One region of the Propionispora vibrioides genome, then DNA from elsewhere that is predicted to be linked to it. Evidence: riboswitches for the same ligand, from Rfam matches in the RefSeq annotation. Region 1 holds a riboswitch; each other region holds the start of a gene.
The links. Region 1 has a riboswitch for cyclic di-AMP ahead of BMW43_RS21645 (3D domain-containing protein). Riboswitches for the same ligand answer to the same signal wherever they lie in the genome.
Positions count from the first base shown of each region.

Region 2: linked by a shared signal. The riboswitch ahead of BMW43_RS05755 (C40 family peptidase) and the one ahead of BMW43_RS21645 (3D domain-containing protein) in region 1 are both predicted to bind cyclic di-AMP.
Region 3: linked by a shared signal. The riboswitch ahead of BMW43_RS06025 (3D domain-containing protein) and the one ahead of BMW43_RS21645 (3D domain-containing protein) in region 1 are both predicted to bind cyclic di-AMP.

Region 1 is NZ_FODY01000001.1:115,337-123,053, reverse strand. Features, by position in the region: gene BMW43_RS00690 (hypothetical protein) at 1-161, opposite strand, end outside; gene thmT (2-hydroxymuconate tautomerase) at 295-681, shown strand; gene BMW43_RS00680 (hypothetical protein) at 747-1,214, shown strand; cyclic di-AMP (ydaO/yuaA leader) riboswitch at 1,353-1,482, shown strand; gene BMW43_RS21645 (3D domain-containing protein) at 1,490-1,903, shown strand; gene guaB (IMP dehydrogenase) at 2,072-3,526, shown strand; gene BMW43_RS00665 (transglycosylase domain-containing protein) at 3,830-5,833, shown strand; gene BMW43_RS00660 (WecB/TagA/CpsF family glycosyltransferase) at 5,988-6,716, shown strand; gene BMW43_RS00655 (phosphatidylserine decarboxylase family protein) at 6,821-7,459, shown strand; gene pssA (CDP-diacylglycerol--serine O-phosphatidyltransferase) at 7,456-7,717, shown strand, end outside.
Region 2 is NZ_FODY01000005.1:19,499-27,215, reverse strand. Features, by position in the region: gene BMW43_RS05770 (transglycosylase domain-containing protein) at 1-2,078, opposite strand, end outside; gene aroH (chorismate mutase) at 2,637-2,996, shown strand; gene BMW43_RS05760 (glycosyltransferase family 2 protein) at 3,045-3,980, shown strand; cyclic di-AMP (ydaO/yuaA leader) riboswitch at 4,074-4,203, shown strand; gene BMW43_RS05755 (C40 family peptidase) at 4,205-4,873, shown strand; gene BMW43_RS05750 (Fur family transcriptional regulator) at 5,003-5,434, shown strand; gene BMW43_RS05745 (metal ABC transporter ATP-binding protein) at 5,439-6,155, shown strand; gene BMW43_RS05740 (metal ABC transporter permease) at 6,318-7,127, shown strand; gene BMW43_RS05735 (Na/Pi cotransporter family protein) at 7,284-7,717, opposite strand, start outside.
Region 3 is NZ_FODY01000005.1:81,568-89,284, reverse strand. Features, by position in the region: gene BMW43_RS06050 (leucyl aminopeptidase) at 1-1,105, shown strand, start outside; gene BMW43_RS06045 (PHP domain-containing protein) at 1,105-1,932, shown strand; gene BMW43_RS06040 (translation initiation factor 2) at 1,967-2,239, shown strand; gene BMW43_RS06035 (Asp23/Gls24 family envelope stress response protein) at 2,308-3,135, shown strand; gene BMW43_RS06030 (DUF3870 domain-containing protein) at 3,144-3,506, shown strand; cyclic di-AMP (ydaO/yuaA leader) riboswitch at 3,578-3,720, shown strand; gene BMW43_RS06025 (3D domain-containing protein) at 3,778-4,365, shown strand; gene BMW43_RS06020 (alpha/beta hydrolase family protein) at 4,426-5,175, shown strand; gene BMW43_RS06015 (DMT family transporter) at 5,465-5,914, shown strand; tRNA gene BMW43_RS06010 (tRNA-Val) at 5,977-6,053, shown strand; gene BMW43_RS06005 (SH3 domain-containing protein) at 6,460-7,176, shown strand; gene BMW43_RS06000 (dCTP deaminase/dUTPase family protein) at 7,393-7,717, shown strand, end outside.

The DNA.
Region 1 (7,717 bases):
GTTATTGCAGGGGTTAGAAAAGCTATCCGGCAATCCTCAATTGCCTGCAAATTTCCATAATAGGTAAACCCATCAATTCCAAATAGCAATACATCTGTATTGATTTCACGCTCCAGATCTTTAATGAACTCTAGATTACGGATTTCATGTAAAAATCCCATAAACGTTTTCCTCCCTGTGTTAAAAATTATAAACTGACTTACTATACTTTATGAAAAATGGAAGGATAGTGTTCCTTTTTTGGCATATTTCCCTGGTTAAAGCATAACCTAACCGGCAGGGTTGTTAGGGTGAATGACGAATATATTTAGGGAGTCACTGATTTATTCGTACTGTTCGTTCTATCAGGTCTTTTTCCGCCTGGCGTCGTCAGCAAAGCCTCGCGAGAGCACTGCTATTCATAAGGATTTGCTTCCTTGCCAGACGGAAAAATCTTTAGCCAGCCCGACAGGATTATTGAATCAGCGACTCCCAAAGATAAGGAGGAGAGCTATTATGCCGATTGTTCAAATTGATATGTTGGAAGGCCGTTCTACCGAACAGAAAAGAGAACTTGCTAAAAAAATTACGGAGGTAATTGTTGAAACTGCCAAATGCCAGCCCGACGCAGTGACCATCGTAATCCGGGAGGCTGCTAAGCAACATATCAGCAAAGCCGGCGTACTCATGCTGGATAAGTAGTAATAAGTAAAAAAACAGCCCATCGCTTAGCGCGAATGGGCTGTTTTAGCAAGGAGGCACACCCTATGAAAAAGACCTTTGCCAAGGATTTAGAGCGAGCGATAATCGAAGAATTGGAACAACTGAAAAAGCGCACACCGGAATTAACCTGTCTGTGGGACCTGCTGCTTGTATTGCAGGAAGAGTTTATACAAGTGCTGCAAAGTGATGAGCCAGCCAGCCTGGAAATAGGGCGGCTGACTGGTTCAGATGAGGATTGGAAACAAGTCCATGCCTATATTGCAGGAATGGAAGGGGCCGTTTTGCAGCGAGCCATTCCTTTATGGACAATCTATTCCTTATTGGAGCGGGCGGCTCAATATTATCACCAGGCAGGTGTCAATAGCGCCTATCCGAAAGAAAAAGCGTGGTATCTTTCCTTGGAGCAAATAAAACTAATGGAAAAGCGAAAAGTGGGGGGCGCTGTACGGACCGTACATAATCATCTTTGGGGCCAGCTTGGTTTTGCCCCATTCATGATTGGCAAGGAGTAGTGTTTGAAGACACGTCCTAGCAACTTTGTGAGCAAATAGGAGTATATGATGTTATAACGGAGTATACTAATAGTAATTTTGCGTAAATATAGTATACCATATTGAAAGCAGGTTGCCTTTGTTAAGCAGTTACGGTATTATATGTGCATGCCGAATTTCTCTTAAAGAAAACGGGGGAACCATTTTTGGGGTGAATCCGCCAAAGGCGGTAGGGATTATCCTTTGTCCGAACCCGACAGCTAACCTCGCAGGCATATAGAAAGGAGTGTACCGCCATGTTGAATTTTAAAAAAATACTTTTATGGGGTACCATACTAACTGTTTTGCAGATGACTTTTGTTGCACCTGTTACTTTTGCCAAGGCGGCAGCCAAGCCGGATTCTTATACTAAGAAACTGGATATTAAGGCAACCGCGTATGCACCAGGACCACATGATAATGGCAAATGGGGTAATTTGACTCATTTAGGCACTCAGATTCGTCCGGGTGTTATTGCTGTAGACCCTTCGGTTATTCCGCTTGGTTCTAAAGTGTATATTGAGTTCCCTGACGGACAGGGAAAGTATGCGGTGGCGGAAGACACCGGCGGCGCTATTAAGGGAAACCGGGTGGATATTGCTGTTGAGTCGGTGGCAAAGGCCTATGATTTCGGTATCCAACACGTTAAAGTATATGTATTAGAAAAATAATGACTAGATATCATGGATTGGAGGGTTTGTCTTTCAATCCATGATTTTTTTGTCGAAAATAGGTAAAAATTTTTAACTCCTACATAAAAAATGGTAGATTCGGTAAGTTTAAATGTGGTATTATATTATGAAATACACCTGTATTGTTTTCGGGAAGGAGATAATTTAATGTTTGAGGACAAATTTGCCACAAAAGGGTTAACCTTTGATGATGTGTTGTTAATCCCGGGAAGATCCGATATTTTACCGCGGGATGTAGAAGTGAATACCTATCTGACCAGGAATATCAAACTCAACATTCCTATTGTAAGTGCCGGAATGGATACGGTAACAGAAGCACCAATGGCTATCGCCATGGCCAGAGAGGGCGGCTTGGGCGTAATTCATAAGAATATGTCCATTGAAAGGCAAGCCAACGAGATTGATAAAGTAAAACGCTCCGAGCACGGAATTATCGTTGATCCCATCTTTTTATCGCCGGATAACATACTGCAAGACGCGCATGATCTAATGGAAAAATACCATATTTCCGGTGTGCCTGTTACGGTAAATAACAAATTAGTAGGCATTATAACCAATCGTGATTTACGGTTTGAAACTAATTTGACCGCTAAAATCCGTGACTGCATGACACGGGAACATTTAATTACGGCACCTGTTGGCACTTCCCTGGAAGATGCCAAGGAGTTATTGCGTCAGCACCGGATTGAGAAATTACCATTGCTTGATGAAGCAGGCAATTTAAAAGGGCTTATTACCATTAAGGATATTGAGAAGGCTCAAAAATATCCTAACTCGGCGAAGGATGCCAAAGGCCGGTTGCTGGTTGCTGCAGCCGTAGGTGTTGGTGCCGATATGATGGATCGTATTGATGCCATTGTCGCGGCTAAGGTTGATGTCCTGGTAGTGGATACCGCCCATGGCCATTCTAAGGGTGTTTTGGATGCGGTGCGGACCATCAAAGCTGCCTATCCGCAAGTCGATCTTATTGCCGGCAATGTGGCTACGGCAGAAGCCACCCGCGATTTAATAGAAGCCGGTGTGGATGCTGTGAAAGTGGGGATTGGTCCTGGCTCCATTTGTACAACCCGTATTATTGCCGGTATCGGTGTTCCGCAAATCACGGCTGTATATTCCTGTGCGCAGGCGGCCCGTGAATATAATATCCCGGTTATTGCCGATGGCGGTATTAAATATTCCGGTGACATCACTAAAGCGATTGCGGCGGGAGCCAGCGTTGTTATGGTAGGAAATCTACTGGCTGGGACAGAGGAAAGTCCGGGCGAAACGATTATTTATCAAGGGCGCAGCTACAAGGTATATCGTGGAATGGGATCACTGGGAGCCATGGCTGAGGGCAGCAAAGACCGTTATTTCCAAGAGAATATGGACAAGCTGGTACCGGAAGGTATTGAAGGCCGTGTGCCGTATAAAGGTTCTCTGGCGGATACTGTCTTCCAACTGGTTGGCGGCCTGCGTTCCGGCATGGGTTACTGTGGCGTATGCAACATCCAGGAATTGATTGTTAAATCGAAGTTCATTCGTATTACCGGTGCCGGGCTAAAAGAAAGCCATCCTCATGATGTGAACATTACCAAGGAATCTCCTAACTATAGTTTGTAAAACTGCAATTGATCTATCAGTACGATAAAACAAAAACACCGTCCACAATTCTTGTTGGCGGTGTTTGTCTTATATAACTGAACATCACGTTAGGGTGTGTTCTCAAACTATCCAAGACATTCTCTGACGGTGTTTTTTGTGCCATGCTCCGGTAGAATTGAAGTAACGTCTATTGTTCCTGCAGAAATTTGCCTTGTCTAGCGCAAAAATCACTGGCCATAGATTATTCCGTTAGTCTGAAAACACACCTAAGTGCGTAAAGCCTATATTTTTTGAAATACTAGTAGAAAGGGAGGTGCACCGGTGTATAGATTTCGCTTTTTTTCATGCACAGCTTTTTTACTGGTTTTATTTTTGACAAGCAGTTTACTTGGCGGTTGCGCCGGCATTAATCTGCCGCGTACCGACAATCTGGAGAATCTGCAGCTTATCGAAGCTACGCAGGTTTATGACAGTCAGGGGCAGCTTATTTCTAAGTTATTTGAGGAAAATCGGGTGGTGGTTACTCTTAGTAATATTTCTCCCTATATTCAGCAGGCGGTCATTGCCAATGAAGATGTACGATTTTATAGTCATATAGGTGTTGATCCGATTGGGATTTTGCGTGCTCTCTGGGTAAATATTCGAACCGGTGGACTTGTGGAAGGCGGCAGCACGATTACTCAACAGTTAGCCAAGAATATGTTTCTTACCCAGGAAAGAACCTTTTCCCGAAAAGTCAATGAATTGCTGTTGGCGGTAATTATTGAAAGGAAATTTACCAAACAGGAAATCCTGCAGGCCTACTTAAATCAGGTGTATTTTGGCGAGGGAGCCTATGGTGTGGAAGCTGCAGCGCAGGTCTATTTTGGTAAATCAGCCAAAGACTTGACATTGGCCGAGAGCGCTTTGCTGGCCGGTCTGCCCCGGGGGCCCAATATTTATTCTCCCTATATCGACAGCGGGGCGGCACTGGAACGGCGTAATACGGTTATTTCCGGCATGGCCAAAGCGGGGTATATTACAGAGGCAGAGGCGGAGAAAGCCAAAAAAGAACAACTGGTTGTTTCGGGCAAGAAGAAACGTTCGGTGCAAGCCTCCTATTTTCTTGATTATATCGCTAATCAATTAGTGGAAAAGTATGGAGCCAACCGGGTTTATAAAGGCGGACTCAAGGTTTATACCACCCTTGATATTAGAACGCAGCAGGCTGCAGAAACCATTTTGGGAAATCAACAGGGCGGCATTTTAGCGCTAGATCCCCGGAATGGATATATCCGCGCCATGGTTGGTGGCAGAAATTATGAGGAAAGTCAGATAAACCGGGTTGTTACAGAGGTACGTCAACCAGGTTCAGCGTTTAAACCATTTGTATATGCTACGGCCCTTGATCAGGGAATGCCGATGAATTCCATTATTCTGGATGAGGCTATCAATATTAATGGTTACAGTCCACAGAATTATGATAAGAAATATCTTGGTCCCATTACATTTAAAAAAGCTTTGCGATTATCTGTCAATGTAGCTGCGGTAAAATTAGGGCGGCAGGTTGGGATCGAACAAGTGTTAAATTTGGCTAAAAGCCTGGGTATCACGACGCTGGTACCGGAAGATAACAATTTGGCGGCAGCGCTTGGTGGATTGACCCGCGGGGTGAATCTGCTGGAATTAAGTACGGCGTATACGGCTTTTGCGAATAACGGAATAGTTTCCCGACCTGTCAGTATCATAAAAGTTTTGGATGAAAATAATCAGGTATTGGAAGAAAATCATTCGCTTCAACAGGCGGTTTTGCGTCCGGAAATTGCTTACCTAACAACCAATATGATGAAAGCGGTCATCGACAGTGGGACTGGTACGCCGGCCCAGCTTGGCAGGGATGCAGCCGGTAAGACGGGAACGACCGATAATTATGAAACGGCCTGGTTTGTTGGTTTCACGCCGGAACTTCTGGTGGGAATTTTTGTAGGGAATGATGATCGTACACCTGTGGGGATTTCGGGAACGCAGGTGGCGCAATTATGGGGTAATATGGTATCACAACTGCCGTTTAGCAAGGGAGCTTCCTTTGCCGTTCCGGCTAACGTGGTGACAGGCATTCCTATTTGTACCGATTCGGGAAAATTGGCGACGCCGGCCTGTCCGGAAGTAGAGTATGATGCCTTTATTAAAGGAAGTGAACCTAGTGAAGTCGATTCCCGGGCGAAACTGGAAAATTCCAGACAAAAGCAAGCCGATGTACCGGGAAGCGATCAACAGGAAGGAAACAGAAAAAAGCGTAATGATAAATTGAAGTGGAACTTCCCGTTTCAATTGCCCAAGTTTTAATAATATGGTAAAATATTCTTTGGCCTAGGTAGGTTATTTATACTAGGGCGTGTTTTCAAACTATCTGAAATGTTCCCTGACGGCGCTTTTGTTCTATGGACCATTCCGTTAGTTTGAAAACACGCCCTAAGGGAAAAGGAGATTGTAGTCTGCAGTGCATATGAAGATATCGGTATTGGATATAATGATTGATTGTGTTACCATGCAGGAAGCTGTCGATACGATACAGAGATTTATTGATTCGGGTAAACCTCATTTGATTGCCACCGCAAATGCCGAAATGGTTATGTTTTCCCAACAGGATAGGGAGTTAGCCGATATTTTGAACCATGCTGATCTGGTGGTTCCTGACGGAGCCGGTGTTGTGTGGGCGGCACGGTATCAGGGAGCCCCTATGCCGGAACGGGTTGCCGGCTATGATTTGGCTCAACGGTTATTGGCACTTTCCGCCCAAAGGGGTTACCGGGTTTTTATGTTTGGCGGTGCTCCAGGTGTGGCGGAAGAGGCAAAATCGGCAGCAGAAAGAAATTATCCCGGCTTACAAATCGCAGGTACGCGAAGCGGTTTTTTCTCATCAGAAGATGAGGCAGCTATTATTAATGAAATTAGGGGGGCCGAACCTGCCATATTATTGGCTGCTTTGGGTGTGCCCAAGCAGGAAAAGTGGCTGCAGGCCAATTTGACTGCCCTTAACGTTCCCATATGTATGGGGGTGGGAGGAACTTTTGATGTTATGGCCGGGAATGTCCGCCGTGCTCCTGTTTGGATGCAGCGTGCCAATCTGGAATGGCTGTTCCGTTTGCTTAATCAGCCGTCCCGGGCTATTCGCATGCTGGCATTGCCACGCTTTGTTCTCAAGGTTATGGGCCATAAAAAACATTAGACAAAGTACTTCTATTATATTATAATAATTTGAGAATGCAGGAAGATAAGAGTTCCTTGCTTTTTATTTTTATAATGCTATAGAGGGACGAAGGGGGTGTATAGATGGTTAAAACGCCTATAGTCAAAGAAGGTTACATATACATCGCTTTTCTTGCACTGCTCACCGCCATAGTCGCTTTGGCCGCTGGCCCTTATTGGAGTGTTGTCCCTGGGACATTATTGGTTTTTGTTACATTTTTCTTTAGGAATCCTAATCGCTCCGTTCCCGAAGATAGCGTGCTCGTTTTGTCACCTGCCGACGGTAAGGTGATGAGTGTTTGCGAAGTATATGATGATCAGTTTTTAAATGAAGTAGGCAATAAGGTAACTATTTTCCTGTCTGTCTTTGATGTGCATGTGAACCGCAGTCCTATTGCTGGCGAGATTACTTTCCAGCAATATACTTGCGGACGTTTCCGTCCTGCCTATAAAGAGTCGGCCGGCTGTGAAAATGAACGGCATGCCATCGGTCTGGAGAGTGAAAATATGCGCGTTCTGGTTACTCAGATTGCCGGACTTTTAGCACGCCGGATCGTATCCTGGGTCACCTTGGGAAGCATGCTTGAAAAGGGAGAACGCTATGGGATGATCAAGTTCGGGTCCTGTACAGAAGTTATTATGCCTAAAACCGTAGAGGTTCTTGTGAAAAAAGGGGACCGGGTAAAAGGCGGGGAAACCATTATCGGGAGGTTAATGCAATGAAAAGCATAATCCCCAATGCGTTAACAGCGCTTAATTTGGTATTGGGTGTTTTTGCAATTATATCCACTTTACAACAACAATTTGTGTATGCCGCTTTCTTCATTGTTTTCGCCATGATTGCTGACGGTTTCGACGGCCGGGCGGCTCGGTTTTTTAAAGTCAGCAGTGAGTTTGGCAAAGAACTGGACTCGTTGTGTGATCTTGTGTCCTTTGGGGTGGCACCGGCAATTTTGGCCTATGTTTTTTTGCTGCATGAGC
Region 2 (7,717 bases), on a different contig from region 1:
TCGCCGGAGTTTCCGGTCTTGTCTTTATCTTTCTCCGCTTCTTTAGTTTTGTCTTTATCCTGCAGATTTTCGGTAGCGGTGCTTTGTTTATTCGGTTGGGTGCCTTCGATGAAGATTTCACTTTTAGCGTCTTTGTTATTGGGATCGGTCACCAGCAGTCCGTCCTGGGTGGAAACGGTGGCTGAAACAATCCCGCCGGGACGGGGGAAATCACGGACCGGCATACCGTCCACCGCCTTAGCCATGAAGGAATGCCAGATCCTGGCGGGCGTGGCACCGCCGGTAATTCCGTTCAAATAGCCGTCATTGTCGTTGCCCATCCATACGGCAGCTACCAGGTCTGGAGTATAGCCGACAAACCAGGCGTCTTTATAGTCGTTGGTGGTACCGGTTTTCCCGGCAGCCGGCCGGCCGATATTGGCTGCCGTACCGGTGCCGCGCAAGAGGACACCCTTTAAGATATCCGTCAGAAGATAGGCGCTTTTTTCGTTTATCACCGCTTTTTCCTGAGGCGTGTATTCTTCCAGCACCTTGCCGGTGCGGTCAACTACCTTAATGATGGCAACCGGTGTGGCCCGTACGCCCTGATTGGCCAATACGCCGTAGGCGCTGGCAATTTCCAGCGGAGTTACGCCACGGGTCAGGCCGCCAAGCGATGCGGCCAGATTGCGGTCATTGGTACCGCCGTTCAATACCAGCGTGGAGATTCCCATCTGCTGTGCATAATATAAAGCCTTGTCAATGCCGACTTGATTGGCCAGCTTGACGGTAGGCACGTTCAGAGACTGTTCGAGGGCGGTACGCAGCGATACTTTCCCCCGGAAATCCCCGTCATAGTTGCTGGGTGACCAGTTGTTAAAGGTGATGGGACTGTCTTCAATAATCGTGGAAGTGGTCATGCCGCTCTCAATGGCCGCCAAATAAACAAAAGGTTTGAAAGCCGAGCCAGGCTGCCTTTCGGCCATAATGGCCCGGTTGAACTGATCGTTGCCTCTGCCGCCGACCATAGCTTTAATATAGCCGGTGTGAGGGTCCAGGGCGACCAGGGCTCCCTGGGGCTGTTGAATGCCGTTGCTGTCGGTGCGGACGGTAGGAAGCTGCTTCATCGCCGCTTCCGCTGCGGTCTGCATGTCAAGGTCCAGGGTAGTATATATTTTTAAGCCGTCTTTATACACCGCATTGGCACCATATTTATCAATGAGCTGCTGCAAAACATAATCAACAAAATAAGGCGCCGTATCGGACATGTTGTTTTGCGCGGCATGAGAGTTGAGCACAAGCTTTTCTTTTTGCGTTTTGGCGGCCGTGGCGTTGTCAATATAGCCGTATTTGACCATTTGCTCCAGCACGGTGGCCTGCCGCTCGGTGGCGGCTTTCAGGTTGTTAAGCGGTGAGTAATAGTTAGGGCTCTTGGGAATGCCTGCCAGCATGGCACATTCGGCCAAGGTCAGATCTTCCACATTTTTCCCGAAATATACCTGGGCGGCCGATTGTACGCCGTAAGCACCCTGGCCAAAATAAATATGATTCAGGTACATTTCCAGAATTTCGGTTTTGGTATATTGCTGTTCAATTTGCAGGGCCAAAAAGGCCTCTTGGATTTTTCGCTTAATAGTCTGCTCCTGGGTCAGCAGGGCATTTTTCGCCAACTGCTGGGTAATAGTGCTGCCGCCCTCGGAGACACCGCGATTGGTAATATTGGCCCAGACGGCGCGTAAAATCCCCTTGGGATCGACGCCGATATGCTGGTAAAAGCGGGCATCTTCGGTGGCAATGAAAGCGTTTTGCAGATCTTTGGGTATTTTATTGATGGAAACAGGAAGCCGGTTTTCGGCCGAATGGATAGTGGCAATCGGTTTGCCATGAATATCAAATACCTGGGAAGAGGCCGCCGGACGGATATCGCCTTTTAGTCCCGGCATAGTCTGAATGCTGGCCGTTAAAAAGCCGATGCCGGCACCGGCAATGATAACGATAAACACAATGATGGCAATGACAGTCAGTTTTGAAAAGAACTTTGGTGAAGAACGCTGGTTTTTTTTATTTTTATTCTTATTGTTAGCTTCGTCGTCATACATGCTGAGTGTGACAACCTCCTTCAAATACAATCACCGCATAGTTTTATACCCCAATTATTATAACATAAATCATTGGAAAACATATAAGATTTAATTTGCTGTTATGCTAGTGCTCTGACCGGATTAAAATGTAAGGTTAGATTGCGGAGATTTTTTCGCACTGCGAGGCGGAGGAGCCTTACATATCGAACATATGTAAGGCGACGACAACGGCACAGGGCGGAAAAGTCTGCGTAAGATAGCCAAATTTTTGATCCGGTCAGAGCACTGGGGTATGTTTAGCGGCTAGCCGGGCAAGATAATAGGTGATGTTTAAGGAGCGGCTGACTTATTCGTACGCCATGTTCCGGCGGAGCTTTTTCTGCCTGGCGTTGTCAGTAAACCTTAAAATAGCCCAACTGTTTTTGTGATTTATGTTCTTGTCAGATGAAAAAATCTCGCCAGGCTTATTAAATCAGCGTTTCTTTAAGGAAAACAAGAGGATTTGCCGGACGAATGCCGAAATAAAGTATATTCCTAATTAAATAAATGTAATGTTGTGGAAGGGGTTGTACATCTTTGTTGCGTGGCGTCAGGGGAGCTACTACAGTGGAGAGAAACGAACGGGAGGAGATTTTTGCGAATGTCGCAGAACTGCTCGCGCTTATTGTGGAGGAAAATAAAATTGATATAGAAGATATCGGTGCGGTTATCTTCAGTTCTACCCCGGATATCAACGCCGCTTTTCCGGCGGCCGGTGCCAGGGCAATGGGCTGGTCCGAAGTTCCGCTGTTCGGGACGCTGGAAATTGATAATCCGGAAGGGGTGGCGCGCTGTATCCGGGTGCTGATTTTGTGGAATACCGAAGTGCCGCAAAAAGAAATCAAGCACCTGTATTTAAAAGGCGCTTCGGTGCTTAGACAGGATTTAAAGAATTAGTTTGTATAAAGAAGTTATTTTGCGGATGAAATGCAGGGTGATATGGTCATGGCTTTGTTGTCGGTGGTGGTGCCGGTTTTTAATGAAGAAGACAATATAGAGATTTTTTATGATACGGTATGTGAAGTATTGACGCCACTAAGCTATGATTTCGAACTGATCTTTGTGGATGACGGTTCAACCGACAGGACGCCGCTATTGCTGGATGTATTAACTCAGCGGGACGGGCGGGTCCGGGCTCTTCTGCTGGCTCGCAACTTTGGACACCAGGTAGCGTTGACCTGCGGGCTTGACCATGCTGCAGGCGACGCCGTAATTACCATGGATGGCGATATGCAGCATCCGCCGGAGCTATTGCCGCTGTTGATCGGCAAGTGGGAAGAGGGGGTTCAGGTCGTCCAAACCATCCGGAAAACGACGGAGGGGGTTCCCTGGTTTAAGAACTTTACCTCAGGAATGTTTTACAAGCTGATGAACGCTATGTCCAAGGTGCATGTCCAGGAGGGCGGTTCGGATTTTCGCCTGATGGATAAACAAGTAGTGGCAAGTTTCCGGCGTTTCCGGGAAAGGGCCCGTTTTATCCGGGGGATGGTCGGCGCCATCGGCTACAGGCAGGTGCAGATTGAGTTTATCGCGCCAAAACGGTTTGCCGGCAAATCCAAATTCTCGGTGCGGCGAATGATGCATTTTGCGTTGGACGGCATCACGGCCTATTCCAAACTGCCGTTGCGGATGGCTTTTTATATTGGTATAGTATTTTCCTTTATTAGTTTTTGCATTGCGGTACATGTCATCTATATTAAGGTTTTTACCAACGAGGCGGTGCCAGGCTGGAGTACGGCCACAGCCAGCGTGTCTTTGCTGGGCGGGATACAACTGCTGGGGCTGGGTATCATCGGTGAATATGTAGGACGGATTTTTGAAGAAGTAAAGCAGCGTCCTTTGTATTGGCTCCGGGCTGAACTGCCGGAAAAGAAAAAGTAAGCGGCCGGTCCTTTGAAAAAAATATATTTTTGTAGGAATATTACGCATTTTTTGGCAGGAGTTTATGTAAAAATATTGAATATTTGTTCTTTGTGAGCGATAAAGCCGAATCCAGCTCAGGTACGGGGGAACCGTTTGTAAGGGGTGAAACTCATTTTTTTGAGTAGGGAGAACCTCAACCCTAACCCGTCAGCTAACCTCGGAGGCTGTGAGAGGAGCCGTACATGGGTAAAGTGTCTCGTTTTTTTGTGTTTTTTGTGTTGGCGTTTTGCATGTTTTCTGTTACCTGTGCTGCCGCGGCGTTTGAAAAAGGTGATACCGGACCGGAGGTTGCCGCCATTCAGTCAAAGCTGAACGACTTTGGCTATAATGCCGGCGAAGCGGATGGGAGTTTTGGTTCCCGAACGGTGGGTGCCGTGATGGCTTTCCAACGTGACCACGGATTGGAAGCGGATGGTGTCGTCGGGTATCAAACCTACCGTCTTCTGATGGGCCGTGAGATTCCGGTAAGCCGCGATGGGTCAAGTGTTATGGCACGGCGAATTATCCAAAATGCCCTGAGTTATGCAGGGGTTCCGTACCAGTTTGGAGGAACCAGCCCTGGCGGGTTCGATTGTTCCGGTTATGTCCAGTTTGTCTTTGCTCAAAGCGGTGTATATCTGCCGCGGACAGCCGATGATGACTTCGGCATGGGACAGGCTGTTTCCTATAGCCGGTTGCAGCCAGGCGATCTGGTATTTTTTTCTACATACGCTCCGGGACCTTCTCACGTGGGTATTTACTTGGGGAATGGCACTTTTATCAGTGCGACGTCCAGCCGTGGCGTAGTCACTGACCAACTAGGCAGCGGTTATTGGGGAGCCCGCTATATCGGAGCTCGCCGCATAGTATAATTATCGTTTGGGGGAGGCTGCGGCTTCCCCATTATTTTTTCAGCTATACGATGATTTGTCGAAAGCGCCTGGCGATGGCCGGAGCTTTTCTTATATATTTATTTTTATGAAGAAAGAATGAGGCAATAAATGGAAAATATAGTAATAAGACTTAAGGAGCAGGGGTGCCGGCTAACCCCGCAGCGCCGGGCTGTTATCAAGCAGGTTTATGAGTCGACGGAGCCGCTTACGGTAACCAGCATCTGGCACAGTGTTCGCGAGGCTTATCCGAACATCAGCCTGGATACGGTATACCGTAATGTCAGTGTCCTGGTTGAGTTAGGTGTGCTCATTCCCATCAAAAGCACAGGTAAAGAGGGTGTCCGTTATGAGCTTGCCGCCGCTGATCACCACCATCATCATGTGGTGTGCGTAAAATGCGGTCAGGCGGTTTGTATCGATTTTTGCCCGGTCAATCAGCATTTGTTGGAACTCTTGCACGGCCACGGCTATGAACTGGTGCGGCATACGGTGGAACTGTTTGGAATTTGTGCGGATTGCAGACTGACGGTAAAGGAGTAGCGGAATGTGTGAAGTTTGTTTGAACAATATTACTTTTGCTTACGGCAGTGAGCCGGTATTGGAGAATATTTCACTGCAGGTAGCGGCAAAGGATTTTCTGATGATTTTTGGACCTAACGGAGCAGGTAAAAGTACCGTTCTGAAAATTATCGCCGGTATTTTAACGCCTGACCGGGGTGAGGTGCTGATTAACGGGCAGGTGGCCAAAGCGGCGCGGCTAGGCGGTTTGGTTAGTTATGTACCGCAAAATTATGGAAAAAACACAGCTGATTTTCCGATTACGGTCAGTGAGGTTGTCGAACTGGGCTTGATTGCGGGAACCCGGCAGAAAAGACAGCCGAAAAAAGTGGTTAAACATATTGTGGAACATATGCTTGAACTGGTGCAGGCCAGTGATTTGCGTGATCGCCGCATTGGTGAGTTGTCCGGCGGCCAGCAGCAAAGGGTAATGGTGGCTATGGCGTTGGCCGGCAACCCCGGCCTGCTTCTTTTAGATGAACCTACCAGTGGGATTGACTATGCCGCCAGTCAGCGAATTTATGAATTATTGGGGACATTGAACAAGAACTTGGGCATCACCGTGATCATGGTGTCCCATGATATTGAAAAGGCGGCGGCCTGGGCAACCAATGTGGCTTGTATCAACCGGGGCTTATGCTTTTTGGGCAACAGCCAGGAATTTCGTGCCACCCATTCCCAAGGACGCCATATGTGGTATTGATCTTACATACATGGATAATCTTGTAACTTTTTCCACCCGCTTTGTTGTCGTCACCTTACCTATGTCCGATAGGCACGGCTCCTCCGCCTGGTGGGACAAAAAATCCGTACAAGTTTATCCTATGTTTTAAATGACGCAAGGTACAGTAAAGAGGTGAAAGGTTTGGAATTTTTTCAATATGATTTTATGCAGCGGGCGCTGGCGGCAGGGTTGATTACCGCTTTTTTGTGCCCGCTGATCGGTATTTTTGTTGTAGTCCGCCGGCAGTCGCTGATCGGTGACGGCCTGGGGCATATTGCCTTTGCCGGAGTTGCCGCCGGGCATTTGGCCGGCATCTATCCCATGGCCGGGGCATTGCTCCTGACGCTTGGCGGAGCGGTCGGCATTGAATTGACCAGACGCCGGCACGCCCAGTATTCCGACATGGGGTTAGCCATTATTTTTTATGCCGGTGTAGCTATGGCCATTATTTTCAGTACTATGACGAAGATGCCCAGCTCGGGCTTACTAAGCTTTCTGTTTGGCAGCATTGTCACGGTTTCTCTGCAGGACGTCGGCTTAATTGCGGCGGCCGGTCTGCTGGTGAGCGGTATTTTATTTGTTTGGCACAAGCCTTTGCTGCTGTCTTCGTTTAATGAGGACATTGCCAATGTCAGTGGGATTGATACCGGTCGGGTCAATATGATTTTTAGCATCCTGACGGCCTTGGTTGTCGTAGTCGGTATGACGATTGTCGGCATTTTGCTGGTCAGCGCCCTGATGATTGTACCGGTGGCGGCAGCACATTCCCTGCGGCTCGGCTTTAAAGCAACGTTGGGCTGGGCGGTTGGCTTTTCTGTCCTGTCGGTTACGGCCGGCCTGCTTTCTTCTTTCTATCTGGATATTGCTCCCGGCGGAACCATAGTCATGACTGCGATTATTCTGTACGTCCTGATAGCGGTGGTGCAGACCTGGCGTGAAAATAAAGCATAGTCCATTGCCCGGGGAACCACTGATTTATTCACACTGCGTATCCGTCTGGCTGCGTCAGCAAAATCTTGAATAGGGACCGCTATTCCTACGGTTTTACTTCCTTGCCAGCCCCAAAATCTCTCGCCGGGCCGACAAGCTCATTAAATCAACGGTTTCTTATTTTTCCGGGACCAGCCAGATAATCAGGCGGGCATATTGTCTGGTAAAAGGCAGTACGGCAACCGAAGAAGCAATATTAAAAATCGTATGGATACAGGCGATTTGGGTGCTGAAATCATTGCTGCAGGCTTTGGCCGTCCAAGTGAGTAAGGGGGTAAACGGCAAGGCAATAAGGGCGCCCAACACGTTTAACAGCAGGTGGGCGACAGCCACCCGTCTGCCCGCCAGCGGCGAGGCGGCCCCTACTAAGAGTGAAGACAGGCAAGAACCGATATTGTTGCCATAGATAATGTAAGCCGCTGTTTCCAGGGAGAGAAAGCCTTCGCTTGCCAGCACCATCAATACGCCAGTAGCGGCGCTGCTTGACTGAAAAAGCACGGTAATCAGAATACCGCCGACAATTCCATAAAAGGGATTATCCCTGGCGGCCG
Region 3 (7,717 bases), on a different contig from region 1:
GCTTGGCTTATACAGTTTTGACTATTATAAAACGGAGAAAAAGGCTAAGGCAGAAGTCTGTGTGACGGAATTGGGCCTGTTGGCCGAGAGCCAGACGGATATCGCCAAACTTAGCCTTGCAGTGGAAAAGGCACAAATCATTGCGGAAAGCATAAGCCTGGCCCGGGATTTGGTCAATCATCCCGGTCAGGTCATGACTCCCACCAAAATGGCCTGGCATGCGTCTCAGATCGCGAAGGAAGGCCGGATGGAGCTTACTGTACTGGATAAAGGCGCCATGGAGAAACAGGGCATGCACGCCTTGCTGGCGGTGGCTCAGGGCAGCGTGCAGCCGCCGGCGTTTATCATACTAAAATATACGGGCAATAAAAAAAGCAGCAGCTATGTTTCTTTTGTCGGCAAGGGAATCACCTTCGACAGTGGTGGCATTTCGTTGAAACCCAGCGAAAATATGGGGGACATGAAGGGTGATATGGCCGGCGGCGCCGCTGTATTGGCAGCCATGTACGCTATTGGACGGCTGGGTCTGCCGGTTAATATTCTCGCTTTGGTGCCCTGTACAGAAAATATGCCGTCCGGCTCAGCCGTAAAGCCCGGTGATGTGATTTCCTCCCTTGGCGGCAAAACCATTGAGGTCGTCAACACCGACGCCGAGGGCCGGCTGATTCTGGCCGATGCCGTTGCTTATGCGGTAAAACAGAAAGTTGAGAAAATCATTGATCTGGCCACGCTGACCGGCGCCTGTGTCGTGGCGCTGGGTAATGTCGCCTCCGGGCTTATTACCAATCAGCCGGAATGGTGCAACCAGGTCAAGGCAGCCGCGGCGGCTGCCGGGGAAAAAGTGTGGGAAATGCCTCATTTCGAGGAATATGAGGAGCAAATCAAGAGCGATATTGCCGACCTGAAAAATTCCGGCGGCAGAATGGCCGGCATGATCACGGCAGGACTGTTTATCGGTCATTTTGTTGAAGCTATTCCCTGGGTTCATATGGATATTGCCGGTACTTCGGATACGACAAAAGCTAAGGGGGATCAGGCCAAAGGCGGTACGGGTGTGGGAGTGCGTACGCTGGTGGAGTTGGCTTATAGCCTGGCTGAAGCCTGATGAAGGCAGACTTACATATTCATACTACCGCTTCCGATGGCCGCTATACTCCCACTGAAATTTTACGGCAGGCACGGGAAGCCGGATTACGCTATATCGCCATTACCGATCATGACACGGTAGACGGACTTTTATTGCTGGAGCAGCAGAAAAACTTAGCACCGGACGACGCATTGACGCTGATTCCCGGCATTGAATTCAGCACCGATCTGCCCGGTCATGAGGTTCATATTTTAGGTTATCATATTGATATTCACCAACCGGAGTTAAGCGAGCAACTGACGCTGTTGACCCAAAGCCGCCGGACGCGTACCCGGCGTATTGTTGAAAAGCTGGTAGCGCTTGGGTTTGATATTACCTATCAGGAGGTGCTGGACATTGCCGGAGCGGCGACCTCCATCGGCCGTGCCCAGATATCGAAGACACTGGTGGCCAAAGGCTATTTCCCTACCGTCGGTGACGTGTTTGAGAAACTTTTAGCCACGGGAGGACCGGCCTATGTCCCCCATGACAAACTTTCTCCGGCCAGTGTGATTGCTTTGATCAAAAAGGCCGGTGGTGTGGCTGTATTGGCTCATCCAGGGCTGGTCGGCGATGACCAGGTTGTTCTGGCAGTCATCCAGGCTGGCATTGATGGGTTGGAAGTGTACCATCCCAGACATGACGCCGAACATATAGAACAATACCTCGCATTGGCCCGGCGCCACCGGTTGCTTGTTACCGGCGGGTCGGACTTTCACGGGATTCCCGGTCGTTTTCCTGAGACGCTGGGTATTGTCGCCGTACCGGCGTCATTGGCTGAACATCTTTGCTCCCCGAGGGGGTAGTGGTGTGGACCACTAAGATTTCAGGAGGATGCTAATGGATACAGAAGTCAGCCTGATTACAGACTTGCAGGCTCGCATCCGCGAGCTGGAGGATAAGGTCGAGGCACTCCGGCTAAGCCGGCGGGTGCTGATGAATTTGCTTGACTTGCTGGAACGAGAAAAAAGTGAACAATTGTCAAAGCTGGCATTGCAAAATGAGAAACTGCTACGGAATAACACCCGGTATGCGCGTAAACTTATGCATTACACTACTCGCATAACCGAGTTAGAACGGCAAGTGCAGAACAATTTCCATAGGCCCACTTGACAACACCTTGGAAGGTGTTTATTTTTTATGTATAGAGAATTTTTAAGAGCAGGCTTGGAGGGCAGCCAGTGGATGTAATTGCATTAGTGGGACCGAGTGGAACCGGTAAGAGTCATCGTGCGCTCATCGTGGCACATGAACATGCCGCGGATGCCATCATTGATGATGGCATTTTGATAAAAGACAGTAAAATTATCGCCGGCTATTCGGCGAAGAAAGAACCGAGTAAGATTAAAGCTGTGCGGCGGGCCATTTTTATGGAGCCCGAGCATGCCGAAAAGGTACGGGCGGCTATTGCCGAAGTACGGCCGTCCCGTATTTTAATCTTGGGCACTTCGGAAAACATGGTGCAGAAAATTGTCGATGCCTTGCAATTGCCGTCGATTAGCAAGACTATTTTTATTGAAGACATTGCTACAAAAGCCGAAATCGCCAAAGCGCGGGAAAGCCGTCTAAAAGAGGGAAAACATATCATACCGGTGCCTACCATTGAATTGAAACCTCATTTCTCCGGCTACATGATCGACCCTTTGGAAATATTCTTTAAGAAGCCCCAGGCCAAGCGGCGAAATAAGCTGGGCGAAAAGTCGATTATCCGCCCCACCTTTAGTTATTATGGCAAGCTTTTAATTTCCGATGCGGCCATCGCTTCGATTGTGGATTTTGTGGCAACCAATGATACCTCAATTAGTAAAACCGGGCAAATTAATATAAAAAATTCCCATGACCGGGAGACCGGCATATCCATTTCACTGGATGTTACCGTCCGGTATGGCAGTGTGCTCCGGGAAGTGGTCTATGATGCCCAGTGCCGGATAAAGAGTGTGGTTGAGTTTATGACCGGTCTATTGGTCAAGGATGTCAATATAGCGATCAAGCGGTTAAGTGTAGAATAAGACATTTGGTGGTGTTTATCCTGAGCAAAGTATTGTGTGATGATCTGGTTTTGTTTTCCGGTTATGCCAAATTGCCAATTGGCATAACCGCCAATGAGATATATAAGGTTGTGGGAATTGTCGTTCTGGTGAAGGTGGCGACAGGAGAAATTGTGGAGGCCGACTGTACATTGGCTACTAAACTGGCCAGAAGGCATATTGCGGACTCATTGGTCGGCTACAGCCTGAAAGACGGCGTTGATGAACTGGTACATTTGATTGACCGGATTTATCAGGGCGGCGCTAAAAAGTCGCTGATTACGACGCTCCGGATTATTTATGACAAATATCGGAGTTATACCGAAGAACACCATGTACAGCCTGCCGAATAAGCCCTGACTGTTTTATATGGCGATTTAGGCCAAAGCATGGACATTGACAGGCGGGAAGGCTTGGATTATTATAATATATAATGCCGAATCCTTATAGGTACGGGGGGACCACTAAATATACAGGGGTGAATCCGGTTATCCGGAAGGGTTCTCTATTCCTTCTCTTTTACCCTAACCCGACAGCTAACCTCGGAGGCAGAAGCCGCAAGGGATATTGCCCTGGTCTTTTTCATGGCAGTTAGCTTGGGGCGAGTAAAGAGAGGTGGTACGATTGAGGAAATTTTTCCTTACAGCAGTGTTCGTCTGCATACTGCTTGCCATACATGCCGTTGTGTTTGCCGCGCCGGGAGATACGGCGCTCAAAGTGGGCATGCGTGGTGATGACGTGCAGGTATTGCAGAAACTGTTGACTGACGCCGGGTTTTATCAGGGGCCTATTGACGGGGTGTTTGGCAATGGGACGCTCCGGGCGGTTACGGAGTTCCAGATCAGCAACGGATTGGCTGTGGACGGGGTTGCCGGCAGCGAAACCTTTGCTTATCTGAATCGTGGCGGCACCGGCTCGGATACCAGCCGCTACAGCCGCTCAATCAGCATGCGGGCCTCCGGCTATAGTGCGTTTGATCCCGGTAATTCCAGTTATACAGCTCGTGGTACTCAATTGCGCAAGGGCCTAGTTGCAGTGGATCCCAATGTGATTCCCTTAGGAACCCGTTTATACATACCAGGATATGGATATGCTATCGCCGATGATACAGGCGGAGCAATTCGTGGTAACGTAATCGATTTAGCGTTTGACAGTCATGCCGATGCCCTGCGGTTTGGCAGGCAGCAGGTAACTGTATACATTATTGATTGACAGGCTGGTGCCTGTTTCTTTTTTTTTATTTTATTAACAAGCCGGAAGGGAGGGACATGTATGAAGTCCATTATGCTTATTCATGCCAATGCGCAATTACCTGTTGTGATACACGAAGGCACTTCCAACCAGGTACTAATTATTTGTCATGGTTTTCGTGGTTCCAAGGAAGGCGGCGGCCGGGCGGTTGCCCTGGCGGAGGAAGTCGTGAAGCTGGGTTTGTCGGTGGTACGTTTCGATTTTACTCCTCTTGGTCCGTTGACGCAGCAAATTGATGAACTGGCGGCAGTGGCGGCGTTTGCCCGGCGGGAGATCGCCAGCAGGCTGGTGCTCCTGGGACGCAGTATGGGCGGCAGCGCGGCGTTAACCTATGCTGCGGCGCAGCCGGAGGGAATCAGCGGGCTATGCCTGTGGGCGGCACCATCAAATCTGGAAGAAACTTTCCGGCTGGCTTTACAGGAGAACTACCAACGGCTTTTGGCGGGGAAGACGGTACACGTTACCGATTCCTATGGCCGTAGTTCACTGACGCCTGCCTTTATCCAGGACTTTGCCGATTATGATTTGCTGCAGGCTGCCCGTTCGCTTAAGGGCATTCCTGTTCTTGTTCTTCATGGGACGCAGGATGAGACCGTCCCCTTTGCTCAGGCGGAAACCTTATATCAACAGCTTGTCGGCAGAAAGGAACTGGTTGCCGTACCGGGCGGTGACCATCAGTTGCACGCTTTTTACCGGGAAACGACAGCAGCCATATTGAAATGGATAAAATCGCTGCAATCAAGCATACTAGAAAAGCGCCCTAAACGGTAGTTGCAGGGCGCTTTTTCTTAGCCAACTGACTGGTCAAAGCTTTTAGCAAGCCTGGAAAAGTGCTGATTTAATGAGCTTGCCGGCGGGGCAAGAGCTGTTTTCGGCTGGTAATCAAGCTAAACTTAGAGGAACGTTAAGTTCTTCAAGGTCTACTGATGCCACCAGACGGTCAAAGTTCCGTCAGAATGCTGCGTGAATAGAATCAGTGTTTCACTCAAGGCAGCCGGCAGTAATGGCTGCTCTTTGGAGTTTAAGGCTGGCCGGTCTTTTAAAAAGGAGTGTATGCTGCGTGGATTTATCGAATAATATGCTGGCTCTGCTACTGGCGCTTTTGTCGGGCATATTTATGGCCATTCAGGGTTCGCTAAACGCGGCGCTGAGCAAGGTAATCGGTCTTATTGAAACCACCTTTGTCGTGCATTTTATTGGTACGGTCATTTTGCTGCTACTCCTGTTTGTCTTTAAAATGGGCAAAGGCAGTCTGGCGGCCATGCCGGAAGCACCCTGGTATGTATACCTGGGTGGCGTGATCAGTGTATTTATTATCTATCTGGTGGCCGCCAGCATACCCAAAGTCGGCATGGCTAACGCAACGACGGCCATTATCGTCGGCCAGGTGCTGACGGCCATTATTATTGACCATTACGGCGGCTTTGGCTTGGAGCATATGGCCTGGGAATGGAACGATCTGGCCGGCCTGTTTTTGCTGACTGTGGGCGCTTATCTATTGCTAAAATAACAAATAAATAAGCCGCTGCTTGACAACTCTTGTTTTTCATACTATAATGTGAAATGTCTTAAGGGGTTATAGCTCAGTTGGTTAGAGCGCTTCGTTGACATCGAAGAGGTCAGAGGTTCGAGTCCTCCTAACCCCACCATAGAGAATGATAAGCAGTACAAGGCTCCATGAGCTCTGTACTGCTTTTTGTTTTGCTTAAAAAACTACTTAGAAATATCAAAATGTTGCTATTTTGTTGCTACTGCGCTTCTTTGATATTGTAGGAAGATAGATTTTACGATGCTTGAAGCGCTCTAACCAACTGAGCTATGCAGGAGTTCGAATGTATTAATCAAATTAGATTAAGATAAGGAGGAGAATTTATGTCGCAGAGTGAATTTGACCTGGAGAATTTATCAAACTTAATTAATAATTTGAATAAGGTACTTCTTCCTACAGTAGAAACTTGTTTGCAAATTCAATACTAGATATTTGTTGGAGCTCAAGCTATACAAAGATATATTAATAATAATCCTGCCTTAACTGAAGGGATTAAGAACGCAGTAATGGCAGCAGCAAATATGCATATAGCAATGAATGCCAGCCTAGAACCCGTTTTTAAATACTATGTCGCTAATCAGGAACAAATAAATAATGTCTTAGTAAGAATTCAACAGGCTTCTATTAGTATTGATTTTAATAAAATCGATTTCGATAAATTTAACAAACTTTATGATGATAGTCTAGAAGATTGTCTAGAAGATCGTAAATTATCTGATTTAGAATTACAAGACCTTAATGTTGCTGTTATTGAATCTACTCACGGAGCTACATTTGATTTAATTCAGTTTGTTAACAAGCTAAGTGGGTTAATTATAAAATATAAGAACCAAGCATTATTTGGATTATTTTGCGTAATATTCACACAAGTAATTATGCCCTATTGCAAAGATGTTGTATCATACATATATCCTCCTGAATCAATTCAAGTTTTTAGGGAATTACGTATTGCCCATATGGAAGAAGCTAACCAGAACGCCCTTACGAGTATTTCCCCTGATGAACTTAAACACGCTAAAATAGTACGAGTACGTGAATTAAATGTTAGAAGTGAGCTTAATATTGACGCAGCTATTATTGGTGGTCTGTGTTTTGGATGGAATGTTAAGGTGATAGATACGAATGGAGATTGGGTTTTTATTCGATGGCGGGGTGTTGATGGCATTGGAATTCAGGGGTGGGTTAATAACCGTTATTTAATTGGAGTAAAGGAATCAAAGTAGAAATCAACGGTAGAATAACCCTTATGGAGCTTACTGGGTAAGCTCCATAAGGGTTATTTTTATCATATTAGAAAATTTGTTATTTGCTCTTGTCACATCTCTGCAATTTTTAAAAACAATCTGACCAAATTACTAAATTACTAAAAAATAGAGGAATTGGTAATTGAATGAAGTATTTTACATTACTAAAGCGGTATACTCAAAAGGGGATAATTTATGTTTTCTGATAGAGATATAAGAAAAGCTTTAAATAAAGATATTGTTATATTTCCTTTTAGAGAAGACGATTTAACACCAGTTGGTTATAACTTTAACCCAACTGATTTTGTTTTTTCTCTCACTTCCCAGGATTTAGTACCAGCTATTGATGGCTTTTATAATATAAAGCCACATGACACTGTTTTAATTTTGACAGAAGAAGCTGTTTGGGTGTCTAAGAAAATTGCTGGTACATTCCATTCTAAGGTTGGCGTTGTATCTCAAGGCTTTGGCCATATTTCTACTACTTTAGATCCTAATTGGCATGGACCACTGCTTATCT